2 regions of the Thermoanaerobacter kivui genome follow, and region 2 is predicted to be linked to the other one. Evidence: riboswitches for the same ligand, from Rfam matches in the RefSeq annotation. Region 2 holds a riboswitch; the other holds the start of a gene.
The links. A riboswitch is a leader RNA that binds a small molecule or an ion and turns the genes downstream of it on or off. The one in region 2 is predicted to bind S-adenosylmethionine.
Positions count from the first base shown of each region.

Region 1: another riboswitch for S-adenosylmethionine. It lies ahead of TKV_RS08150 (homocysteine S-methyltransferase family protein); the one in region 2 lies ahead of metK (methionine adenosyltransferase).

Region 1 covers NZ_CP009170.1:1,597,377-1,603,687, reverse strand. The annotation lists gene glgP (alpha-glucan family phosphorylase) at 1-586, opposite strand, end outside; SAM riboswitch class I at 835-939, shown strand; gene TKV_RS08150 (homocysteine S-methyltransferase family protein) at 1,182-3,596, shown strand; gene TKV_RS08145 (YbaK/EbsC family protein) at 3,610-4,065, shown strand; gene TKV_RS08140 (manganese catalase family protein) at 4,082-4,654, opposite strand; gene TKV_RS08135 (spore coat protein CotJB) at 4,668-4,925, opposite strand; gene TKV_RS12460 (spore coat associated protein CotJA) at 4,930-5,103, opposite strand; gene rlmD (23S rRNA (uracil(1939)-C(5))-methyltransferase RlmD) at 5,311-6,311, shown strand, end outside.
Region 2 covers NZ_CP009170.1:464,960-471,270, reverse strand. The annotation lists gene TKV_RS02330 (ComF family protein) at 1-82, opposite strand, end outside; gene recD2 (SF1B family DNA helicase RecD2) at 209-2,416, opposite strand; gene metK (methionine adenosyltransferase) at 2,615-3,802, opposite strand; SAM riboswitch class I at 3,861-3,965, opposite strand; gene TKV_RS02310 (rubrerythrin family protein) at 4,135-4,638, opposite strand; tRNA gene TKV_RS02305 (tRNA-Tyr) at 4,778-4,863, opposite strand; tRNA gene TKV_RS02300 (tRNA-Val) at 4,889-4,964, opposite strand; tRNA gene TKV_RS02295 (tRNA-Pro) at 4,969-5,044, opposite strand; gene TKV_RS02290 (phosphodiester glycosidase family protein) at 5,418-6,311, shown strand, end outside.

The DNA.
Region 1 (6,311 bases), 1.1 Mb from region 2:
ACGCCTCTTCAAAACTCATATTTTGATTTTCCATTTTCTCTCTTATAAGCTCAATGGCTGCTAATACTGCATGCCCTTCGTTAAAATGATAAACATCTACATCAATTCCCAAAGCTCTTAAAGCTCTTACTCCGCCAATGCCTAATACTATTTCCTGTGCAACTCTTTCTTCACCAAACCATCCATAAAGTTGACCTGTTATCCATCTGTCCCCATTTTCTGGTATATCTGTGTCAAGCAAATACAGAGGAGCATTGTCAAAGTTGTCTACCAACCATACTTTGCAATACACATCTCTATTTCTTATTTTTACTTTTACCTTTACTCCTGTGTCCTTTAAAAAGTCGTACTTACGTGTGTAATTGCGATAGGCATCATAAGGGTATCCGTCTTCACCGATATGTTGTTCTGTATAACCTTGTTTCCACAGTATGCCTATTCCTACTAAAGGCATACCTAATTCTTTTGCGGCTTTTAGATGGTCTCCTGCTAAAATGCCAAGACCACCTGCGTATAGTTTGAAATCTGATTGTAAGCCGTATTCCATGCAGAAATAGGCTACTCTTGGCAATTTTTCATTACTCATGATGAACCTCCTCATTTTCCAAGTGTTAAGTATATTATAATATTAAAAAAATCATTATGCAAGTGGTTGCACAAAAACAAAAAAGAAACTAATGAAAAAATCATTTTACACAATCCTTTCAAAATAAAATTTCTATAATTATAGTGTACCAAATTAGGTAAGACAGTTGCTAAAAATTTTTCTTGACAGAGAAACAAAAACATAGTATCATAAAGCTTAAATAATTTAACAATTTAATACTTTAAAATCTCTTATCGAGAGTGGTGGAGGGACTGGCCCGATGAAACCCGGCAACCGGCATTTTATATGCGTCTTGGTGCCAATTCCAGCAGCGTTTCGCTGAAAGATGAGAGAGTTTTGGTGTCTCTTCTTTTGGCGAAGAGACTTTTTTATTTTTAAAAATGGAGGCGATGTAGATGTTGAAAAATGGAAATTTGTGTACTAAACTTAAGAAAAGGAAGTTTGTTGTGACAGCAGAAATTTCTACGCCAAAAGGAGTGTACAAATGCTGTGTTAGAAATAATTTCAAGAGTTGATGATTTGGCCTGTGATTTTAAAGAAAATAAAGTACAGATGAATTAAATGGAGGTTAAAAATGTTAGACATTTTTAAAGAACTTTCAAATAGAGTGATTGTTTTTGATGGAGCAATGGGGACACAACTTCAAGAGAGGGGTTTAAAAACTGGAGAGTGTCCCGAATATATGAATATAACCCATCCAGAAGTAGTATTTGATATCCACAGGTCCTATATAGAAGCAGGAGCGGATGTGATTGAGACAAATACCTTTGGCGCTAACAGGATAAAATTAGCAAAATATGGACTGGAAAATGAGGTTTTCAATATTGTCACTCAGGCTGTCAAAATTGCCAAAGAAGCTTCCAAAGATAAACCTGTGGCACTTTCTATAGGACCTATTGGAGAACTTTTGACCCCTTATGGAGACATGACTTTTGACGAAGCTTATGATGTTTTTAAAGAAGTAGTTATAGCTGCAGAAAGAGCGGGAGCAGATATTGTTTTAATTGAAACAATGTCAGATATGCTGGAGGCAAAAGCTGCCATTCTTGCTGCTAAAGAGAATTCAAACATGAAAGTTATATGTACAATGACTTTTCAAGAAGATGCAAGGACTCTCATGGGGTCAGACCCTATAACTGTAGTAGTTAGTTTACAAGGGTTAGGATTAGATGCCATTGGCGTTAACTGCTCGACAGGCCCCGATAAAATGGTAAGTGTAGTGGAAAAAATGTCTCAAGTTTCTCGCATACCTATTATTGCACAACCTAATGCAGGTATGCCTGTCATTCGCGACGGCAAAACAGTTTACGACTTAAAACCAGAAGAATTTGCTAGTTTCTTTCCTTTACTTGTTGAAAAAGGTGCCTCTATAGTTGGGGGTTGCTGCGGTACTACTCCACAATATATAAAACTTGTTAAAGAGGCTGTAAAAGATTTAAAGCCAAAAGTCAAAGTAACCAAATTTACAGCTGTAGCTTCTAATACAAAAACAGTTTTCATAGGTGACGATTATCCTTTAAGGGTTATAGGGGAGCGTATTAATCCAACTGGGAAGAAGAAGTTGAGTGAAGCTTTTTTGGCTGGAGATGTAAGTTTAGCAGTAGAGGAAGCTATAAAACAGCAAAAATGCGGAGCGGAAATATTAGATGTAAATGTGGGGGTACCAGGAATAGATGAGGAGCAATTACTTCCCAAGGTAGTTTCTGAAATACAAAATGTAGTAAACCTTCCTCTTCAAATAGATAGCACTAATATTAAAGCTGTAGAAAAAGCTATAAGAATTTTAAGAGGTAGACCCATAATCAACTCTGTAAGTGCAAAAGAGGAAAGTTTAAAAGAAGTGCTTCCTATTGTCAAAAAATACGGAGCTTGTGTTGTAGGACTTACTGTAGGAGATAAAGGGCTTCCCAAAGATAGGCATGAAAGAATTGAAAATGCGAAAAAAATTATAAAAAAAGCGGAAGAGTATGGCATACCTAAAGAGGACATATTGATAGATTGTATTGTGCTGACGGTTTCTTCTGAGCAGGAAGCTGCAATTGAGACTTTAGAAGCGATAAAATTGGCTAAAGAAGAGTTAGGAGTAAATACTGTTGTGGGACTTAGCAATGTTTCCTTTGGTTTACCTGAAAGAAGGTTGATAAACTCTACTTTTTTAGCAATGGCAGCATCTTATGGGCTTACTACTGCTATTATAAATCCCTGCGATGAAGCCATGATGGACACTTTGAGGGCTTCAATGGTTTTACTAAATAAAGATAAAGGCAGTGTGAATTATCTGAATATATATGGGAAAAAGCAAAAAGAGGAGATCAAAGAGAAAGAACAACAAAAAATTCAAGAAGAAGATTTAAAATCAAAACTCTATATCCAGATTTTAGAAGGCAAAAAGTCAGGAGTAGAAGATATAGTAAAAAATATTTTAGAGGAGGAAGTTCAGCCTCTTTCTATAGTTGATAACATAATAATTCCTGCTTTAAAAGAAGTGGGAGATAGATATGAAAAAGGCATATATTTCTTGCCACAACTTTTGAGCTCTGCAGAAGTGGTGCAAAACGCTTTTAAGATAATAAAAGAAAAGCTTCCAAAAGGTTCAGTATCTAAAGGCAAAATAATCCTTGCAACTGTTGAAGGTGATGTCCACGACATAGGAAAAAATATAGTAAAAGTTCTTTTGGAAAATTACGGATATGATGTAATTGACTTAGGAAAGGATGTAAAAGGAGAAGTAATATTAGAGGAAGTAAAGCGAACAGGGGCACCGTTAGTAGGTCTAAGTGCTTTGATGACGACAACTTTGTTTAATATGGAGAAAATTATCAAACTGCTTAAAGCAAATACTGAGGTAAAAATAATGGTAGGCGGGGCTGTTTTGACTGAGGAATATGCTTATAAGATTGGTGCAGATTATTACGGAAAAACGGCTCAAGATGCAGTTAAAATTGCTGATAAGTTTTTCTTAAAATTATGTAAAACTTGTGGTATTTAAAGGTGGTGTAGAGGTGTCAGTAGAAGCGGTGAAAGAGTTTTTTAAAGAGAAGGGATATGATATTAAAATAAAAATTTTTGAAGATACAAGTACTGTGGAAAAAGCAGCAGAGTCTCTCGGTGTAACTCCTGGGGAAATAGCAAAGTCTATGCTATTTAGATTAAAAGATAAATATATTATGATTATAACAGCAGGAGATAAAAAAATACACAATAGAAAATTTAAAGAGACTTTTAAGACAAAAGCAAAAATGGCATCCCCGGAAGAAGTGTTAGAAGTTACAGGGCATCCTGTTGGTGGCGTTTGTCCTTATGGGCTGAAAAATCCGGTTGAAGTATATTATGATGTGTCTTTAAAAAATTATGAGGTAGTATATCCTGCTGCTGGCGACGTAAACGCTGCTGCCATCATAAAAGTCGAAGACCTTGATAAAATAGTAGAAGGAAAATGGGTAGATGTATGCCAATAGACATACATCTACTTTTTTAAAAGAATTTTTTACTTTCCATATATTCTCTTACCTGTACTAAAGTTTCTCCAAATCTTTGAAAGTGTACAATCTCTCTTTCTCTCAAAAACCTTAAAGTATCTTTTACGCAAGGGTCATCCGTTAGATTTATTAAATGTTCATAAGTTGCTCTTGCTTTTTCTTCGGCTGCCATATCTTCGTGTAAATCAGCGATTGCATCTCCTTTTGCCTGGATATAGGCGGCGGTCCACAGCATTCCAGTTGTATCTGCGTAGAACAATCCTCTGTCGTGCTCCGTGTAATATTCTCCCAATCCTTCTCTCTTTAATATTTCTACTGGTACTCCTTTTAAAAGTTTGAAAACAAGAGTTGCTATTATTTCAAGGTGTGCTAATTCTTCTGTAGCAATGTCTGTCAAAACTGCTTTTGCTTTTCCTGTAGGCATAACGAATCGCTGGGTTTGATATCTTAAGGCGGCTGCCAATTCTCCATCAGGGCCTCCATATTGGGCAATGAGGTATTTTGCCATTTTTACATCTGGTTTGCATACTTTAGCAGGATATTGTAGTTTCTTTTCATAAACCCACATAGCAAAGTCCTCCTCAATATTCTATTTCCCAAGGCCATGGGTCATCTACCCATTTCCAAGGATATTGACTTTGTGAATGACCAAAAACCATCAAAGGTCCGTAAAATTGTTCATATTGCTGTTTCGACATAGACAATTGATTAGAATAATAGTTGTAGTCTTGAAGAGCTTTTTGGTCCTCGGGATGAGTGTCTAAATATAGATTCAAATCTATGCAGGTAAACTCTATTTCCATGATTTTCTTAAGCATAGATATTTGATTGCCATCCATTTTATCACCTCATTTTTTCGCCTACATAAGGCATATCAAGTTCAGGAAAGATAGTGCCTTTTTTAATGGCTTCTTCCGGAGGATAAAGAGATACATACTTCTGTAAAGGCACATAAGCCTGTGCAAGCTTTAGAGAAGGAAAAGCATAATCCTGCACATAAGGATTATAGTCGTACATTTTTTAAACCTCCAAATCTATATATTTACTAATATAATATTCTTGTATATATGTTCGTGATACAATAAAAAAACAATCAAAAGTGTGTACAACTTTATTAAAATTATGTAAAGGTTATTTTATTTTTTGATGAAAACATTTTAGTGAATTATATTAGAATTATTGAGAAAAAAGAGGTATAATCTAAATAGCGAAGGAGGAATAAGAGTGAAAAGAAATGATATTATAACAGTTGAGATAAAAGACATGGAATTTGGTGGATTTGGGATAGGCTATTTTGAGGGGAAAAAAGTAAAAATAAAAGGAGCACTTTTGGGGCAAATAATAAAGGCAAAAGTTAAAAAAGTAAAAAAGGATATGGTAGAAGGCGAAATAGTGGAAGTAATAGAGAATTCTCCTTTGGAGAAGCAAAGCTTTTGCCCTCACTTTGGGGACTGTGGCGGCTGTACTTATCAAAATGTTAGCTATCAAGATCAACTTAAGATAAAAGAAGATATTTTGAAAAAGCTTCTTGAAAAAGAGGGAATAAGAGATTATGAATTTTTAGGGATTGTGAAAAGTCCTAAAGAGCATGGTTATAGGAATAAAATGGAATATACTTTTGGAAAAGATAAAGAAGGTAATGAGGTGTTAGGACTTCATAGAAAAGGTCGATTTTATGAGGTAATCATGACAGATAAATGTAATATTGTTGAAGATGACTTTCTCAAAGCTTTAAATCTTACTTTTGATTATGCAATAAAAAAAGGACTTCCTTTTTATGACAAAAAGACTCATGAAGGTTTTTTGAGACATTTGGTTGTGAGAAAGGCATCAAAATCAGGAGAGATTTTGTTAAACATTGTGACGACAACACAGTTGCAACATGACTTTACAGAGCTTATTGAAAGATATAAAAATGCGAATTTTGAAAGTCGGCTTGTAGGTGTACTACATACTCAAAACGATTCCTGGTCAGATGCTGTAGTATGTGAAAAGTTAAATGTGTTATATGGAAAAGATTATCTTATTGAAGAGCTTTTAGGATTAAAATTTAAAATAAGTGCATTTTCTTTTTTTCAAACTAATTCATACGGAGCAGAAAAACTTTATGAGACAGTGAGGGAATTTGCAGGAGATGTATCTGACAAAATAGTTTTTGATTTGTACTCTGGTACAGGAACCATAGGCATAATTATGGCTCCAATGGCTAAAAAGGTAATTGGGAT
Region 2 (6,311 bases):
CGCATAAATATCCTGTTTTTATAGCAGTTTTACAAATAATACAGGTTGTTTTTGGTGGAAATAAAAGGTCTAAAAAAATCATCTTTATTGCCCCTTATTGCAATTCACTTTTCTTTTATATTTTATATCGGCATTATTAAATTAAAATTAATTAAAAAATTATCATTTTACAGTAAATTTTCCTCTATTTTGTGTAAAATCGTAATATTTAGTTTACATACAAAAGTGCTTTTTTAAGCCTTGAAAGAAGCCCTGAATATCTTTTTGAGATTCTATTGTTGTCAATCATAAATTTCAAATATTTCTCTTGACCCACCAAAATAACCAATTTCTTTGCCCTTGTAACGGCAGTGTATAAAAGGTTTCTTGTAAGTAGCATAGGAGGCCCATAAGTAATTGGCATTATGACAACAGGAAATTCACTGCCTTGGCTTTTGTGCACTGTTATAGCATAAGACAAATTTAGTTCATCCAAATCAGAAAAGTCATAAGTGACAAATTTTTCATCGTCAAAATATACAGTCAATTCCTGTAATTCTTCGTCTATTGATTGAATTATTCCTATATCTCCGTTAAACACTCCTTCTCCTTCTTCATCGCCTTTTTTCCATTTTATCTTGTAGTTATTTTTTATTTGCATCACTTTATCCCCAACCCTGAAGACAAATTCCTTCATTATTTTTTCGGCTTTAGTTTTGTCGTGGGGATTTAATGCTTTTTGCAGCTCTAAATTTAAATTGTGAACACCAATTATCCCTTTTCTCATAGGGGTAAGTACTTGAATATCATTAATAGGATGAAATCCATAAGCTTTAGGAAGTCTGTTTGTCACAAGCTCCAATATGGTTTTTAATATATCCTCTTGGGTGTTAGCATTTATAAAAAAGAAATCACTATTTTTATCGTTATAGGTTGGATATTCTCCATTATTTATCTTGTGAGCATTTACTACTATCAAACTTTGCTTTTGCTGTCTAAAAATTTCTTTTAAACGTATCACTTTTACTATTCCACTGTCTATTATATCTCTTAGGACATTTCCGGCTCCAACAGATGGAAGCTGATCAGCATCCCCTACTAAAATCAGTTTTGCCCCTATAGGTAGGGCTTTTAATAAAGCATTCATAAGCAATATATCTACCATTGAAGCTTCGTCAACTATTATAACGTCGTATTTTAATGGGTCTTTTTCATTTTTGTTAAAGCCCTTCCCTTCTTCCTCCGAATAAGTATATTCTAAAAGCCTATGAATAGTTTTTGCCTCTTTTCCAGTAGCTTCCGTTATCCTTTTTGCGGCTCTTCCTGTTGGGGCTGCAAGAGCCACTTTTTTACCAGCTTTTTCAAAAATACGTATTATACAATTTATTATCGTAGTCTTTCCTGTGCCTGGACCTCCCGTTATGACAACAACAGAATTTTTAACAGCTTCTTCCACAGCCAATTTTTGATTTTCTGCCAACAAAATACCTGTTTCTTTTTCAAAATTTCTAATTTCTTTTTGGACATCTATGCCTAAATCTTCATTTTCCATTAGTGTCATGTTAAACAATCTCTCTGCTGTGTGTAATTCAGCTATATAGTAAGGTATATAGTAAATTCCTACAGTATCATCTTCAAAAGTTTCAATATGTATTTTTTCATTTTGTACTAAAAGCACAAAAGAATCTTCTACTTCTTCTTCACTTACTTCTAACAAACTTGCTGCTTCTTTTTTTAACAATTCTTTTGGCACATAGGTGTGACCATTTGCCGCATACTGCATCAAAACATATCGAGTACCAGAAGATATGCGATATAGAGAATGAGGGTCAACTCCTAGGCTCTCTGCTATTTTGTCTGCAGTTTTAAATCCTATTCCAAATATATCGTCAGCCAATCTGTAAGGGTTTTGCTTAATAATTTCAATCGCGTTGTTTCCGTATTCTTTATAAATCTTTATAGCCATTGCAGTGGAAATACCGTACCCCTGCAAAAACACCATCACTTCTTTTATGCCCTTTTGCATTTCATAAGCTTCACAAATTCTTTTTATCTTCTCATCGCTTAGACCTTTTATTTCTTTTAATCTTTCTGGTGCAGTTTCAATTATATTTAAAGAATCTACGCCAAACTTTTTTACAATTTTTCTTGCTGTAATAGGACCTATTCCAGGAATTAAGCCAGAAGATAAAAACTTTTCTATTCCTTCTAAAGTGGTGGGAGCCAAGGTTTCATAATTTAAAACCCTAATTTGCTCACCATAATCAGGATGTTCTACCCATTCTCCTTCAATTTTAATTCTTTCCCCAATGTTTACATAAGGCATATAACCTACAGCAGTGACTACTAAACCTTGGGTACTTAATTCTAAAACCGTATAACCATTTTGTTCATTTCTAAAAATTATTTCTTCAACTACACCCTCTATGTCAATCATAGCCGATTCTCCTGTTTTAATTCTTTTCTTTATTTAATTTTACCTTATATTTAAAGCAAATTAAAGCCAATTCATTTCTTTTTTTCAATTTTTGTGGTATAATTAAGGTAGCGAAGCGTTTACAAAACATAAATTCTATGGCATTAAAAAAGATATATAAAAAATGCCAGAAGCCCGGGTTTACCCGGGCTTTCAAATTTATATTCCTGCCAATTTTCTTAATATATCTACTTTGTCTGTTTTCTCCCATGGGAGGTCTAAGTCGTGTCTTCCAAAGTGGCCATAAGCTGCAACTTGTCTATAAATAGGTCTTCTTAAATCTAAATCCCTAATTATAGCTGCAGGTCTTAAATCAAAAACTTGTTTTACAATTTCCGAAATCTTTTCATCTGATATTTTACCTGTGCCAAAAGTATCAATACCTATTTCAAGAGGTGTAGCAACACCTATCGCATAAGCTAATTGCACTTCACACTTCTTAGCAAGTCCTGCTGCCACAATATTTTTTGCCACATATCTTGCAGCATAACTTGCGGATCTATCAACTTTTGTAGGGTCTTTACCAGAAAAAGCTCCGCCTCCGTGCCTTGCATATCCGCCATAGGTGTCTACAATAATTTTTCTTCCTGTAAGTCCGCTATCACCTTGAGGTCCACCAATTACAAACCTTCCTGTGGGATTTACAAAAATTTTAGTCTTATCATCTATCATATTTTCAGGAATTATAGGTTTTATTACATGTTCAATAATATCTCTTTCAATAGTATCGTGATCAATCTCAGGTGCATGTTGAGCTGATACTACAACAGAATCTACCCTCACAGGCCTGTCATCTTCATACTCTACTGTTACTTGTGTTTTACCATCTGGTCTTAAATAGCTTAATGTCCCGTTCTTTCTAACTTCCGCCAGTCTTCTTGCAAGCTTGTGAGCTAGCATTATAGGCATAGGCATTAATTCTTCTGTTTCATCGCAAGCAAAACCAAACATTAAACCCTGGTCTCCAGCGCCAATAGCCTCAATTTCCGAATCTGAAAGTTCTCCTCTTTTAGCTTCTAATGCCTTGTCTACACCGAGGGCAATATCCGGTGATTGCTCATCAATAGAAGTGATAACCGCACAAGTATCAGCGTCAAAACCGAATTTTGCTCTAGTATAGCCAATTTCTTCTACTACTTTCCTTACAACTTTCGGTATGTCTACATAACAATCTGTAGTAATTTCACCCATTACTAAAACCAAACCGGTAGTTACAGCAGTCTCACAAGCAACTCTGGCATAGGGATCTTTTTTCAAAATTTCATCTAATATTGCGTCAGAAATCTGATCACAAATTTTATCAGGATGCCCCTCTGTGACTGATTCAGATGTAAACAGTCTACGCATTTTTTTCTATTCCTCCTTAAAAACAAAATAAAACCCCTTCCAAAAGAAGAGGCACATACCCTCATCTTTCAGAAGCATGCTTCTGAGAGAATTAGCACCTTGTCCTATAGGACAGGTTGCTGGGTTTCATCGGGCTCTTTCCCTCCACCTCTCTTGATAAGAGCATGTTATTAAATTTTCTGTTGTTTACTATACCACAATTTATTTGCTATGTCAAACATTTTTGCATTAAAGGTGTGTGTCACAACTGTGTAGGTTGCTGACGTTTTACACACACTGCATCAAAAAAGAGCATGACAAAACATGCTCTTTTTTGATTTGAAAAATTATATTTAAAATGCCACAAACTTTTCTCCCGGAACGCCGCAAACAGGACATTTTTCTGGCAATACGTCAACAGATGTATATCCGCAAACAGGGCATATGTAAACTTTTGATATTTTAATGTCTTCTCCTTTTAAGGCAGCTTCTTTTGCCTCAGTATACAATTTTGCGTGTATTTTTTCTGCTTCTATGGCATAATGTATGCTCTTTTTAGCTCCAGCCTCTTCCTGAAGCTCTGCAACAGCGTTATAAGCAGGATACATTTCTTCTACCTCAAATGTTTCACCTGCTATTGCTTTTTCAAGATTCTCAACAGTATTTCCAACTTCTCCAAGAATCTTATAGTGATTTGTAGCATGTACCAATTCAGCATAAGAAATAGCTCTGAAAAGTCTTGCGATGTTAGGTTTTCCTTCTTTTTCAGCTACATCAGCAAAAATTTGATACTTCATGTGAGCCTGGCTTTCTCCAGCGTAAGCTTCACTTAAATTGTGTTTTGTCATTTCTCTCATAAATATTTCCTCCTTAATTCAATATTTTTATCAGGAGATAATAATTTTCTCTTTCAAATAATATTATACTACACTTTTTTACCATGTCAAGATGCTTGAGGGAGAAAATAAAAAAAGACCTTTCGGTCTTCTTTTTCGATGGTGGAGGGAGATGGATTCGAACCATCGAAGGCGATAGCCAACAGATTTACAGTCTGCCCCCTTTGGCCGCTTGGGTATCCCTCCACACTTTTGATTTTTATATAAATAATGGTGGTCGCAATAGGACTCGAACCTATGACCCCCTGCTTGTAAGGCAGGTGCTCTCCCAGCTGAGCTATACGACCACACTGGTCGGGATGGAGGGACTTGAACCCCCGACCCCATGCTCCCAAAGCACGTGCGCTACCAACTGCGCCACATCCCGCTATCAGTGACGAAATAAATTATAATAGAAAAAACAAAATTTCACAATAGGCATAGAAGCTTAAAAATGGCCGTTTTATTGATTTATCGCTTGCAATCTTTAATTTTTTTAAGAATACGCCATATTTTAAACTGTACGCTTTAAAGTATAAGCAGAGAATTTTTTGAACTTTCACTCATAATAACAAGCTTAATTAAAATAACTTTATCCTTAGGATAAACTTAGTGTTTTAATTTTATTTTCTCAGCAAATAATAAATGTTAACCAAATATTTATCTTTTTGTAATATACCTGTAATAATACAATGCTACAATTAACTTGCTAAAGAAAACGTACGTAAAACACAATAAAAAAAACAACAGGAGGGATATAATTGCGCATTAAAAAAATCTTATCTTTATGTATCAGCATTCTTCTTCTATTCTTAGCTTTTCCAATACAAAATGTAAAGGCTGATACATATACAATCCTTGAGACAAAAGAATTTACGGAAAATTTAAGTAAGGGAGTTGTACATAAAAATATAACCTATTTTACGACTGAAGGATGGATAAACATAAATGTGTTAAAAGTGGATTTGACTGATAAATACACTGATGTATCGGTGATTTTCAATCCCACTGGCATAAAAGATAGAATGACGGTGCGGGATATGGCAAATGCTTATGGTGCCGTAGCTGCTGTGAATGGCGATTTCTTCGATACAAAAACAGGATTCGTAATAGGAGCAACAGTAAAAGATGGAAGGTTAATAACAGACCCTTCAAATGTGGGTAAATTGGCTACTTTTTTCATTGACGCAAATGGGGTTCCCTCTATAGAATATTGGTCAAAAAGCATGTCCGTTACTCTTCCAAACGGCACAAAACTTCCTCTTGCCGCAATAAATAAAATAAGTAGCACTTTTGAGTATTTAGTAATGTTTACAAGAGACTGGTTTACAACATCTCCGGGGGCAAACAAAAATATACCTCAGTTAGTAGAAGTGGTTGTAGATGGTAACGACAGGGTATTAGAAGTGCGTCAAGGACAGCCTTCTGTCGAAATACCACAAGGCGGATATGTGTTGGCTGGTGCAGGTTATGTAGGTGAAAATTTACTCACTTTAAAGCCAGGAGATATAATACAAAAAGACATAAATACAAATCCTCCCTTTCAAAATCTCAAAATGGCTGTAAGTGGCGGCACAATCCTTGTAAAAGACGGAAAAATTGCGCCTTTCACTCATGAAATAAAAGGCTACACAGCACGAACAGCAATTGGATAT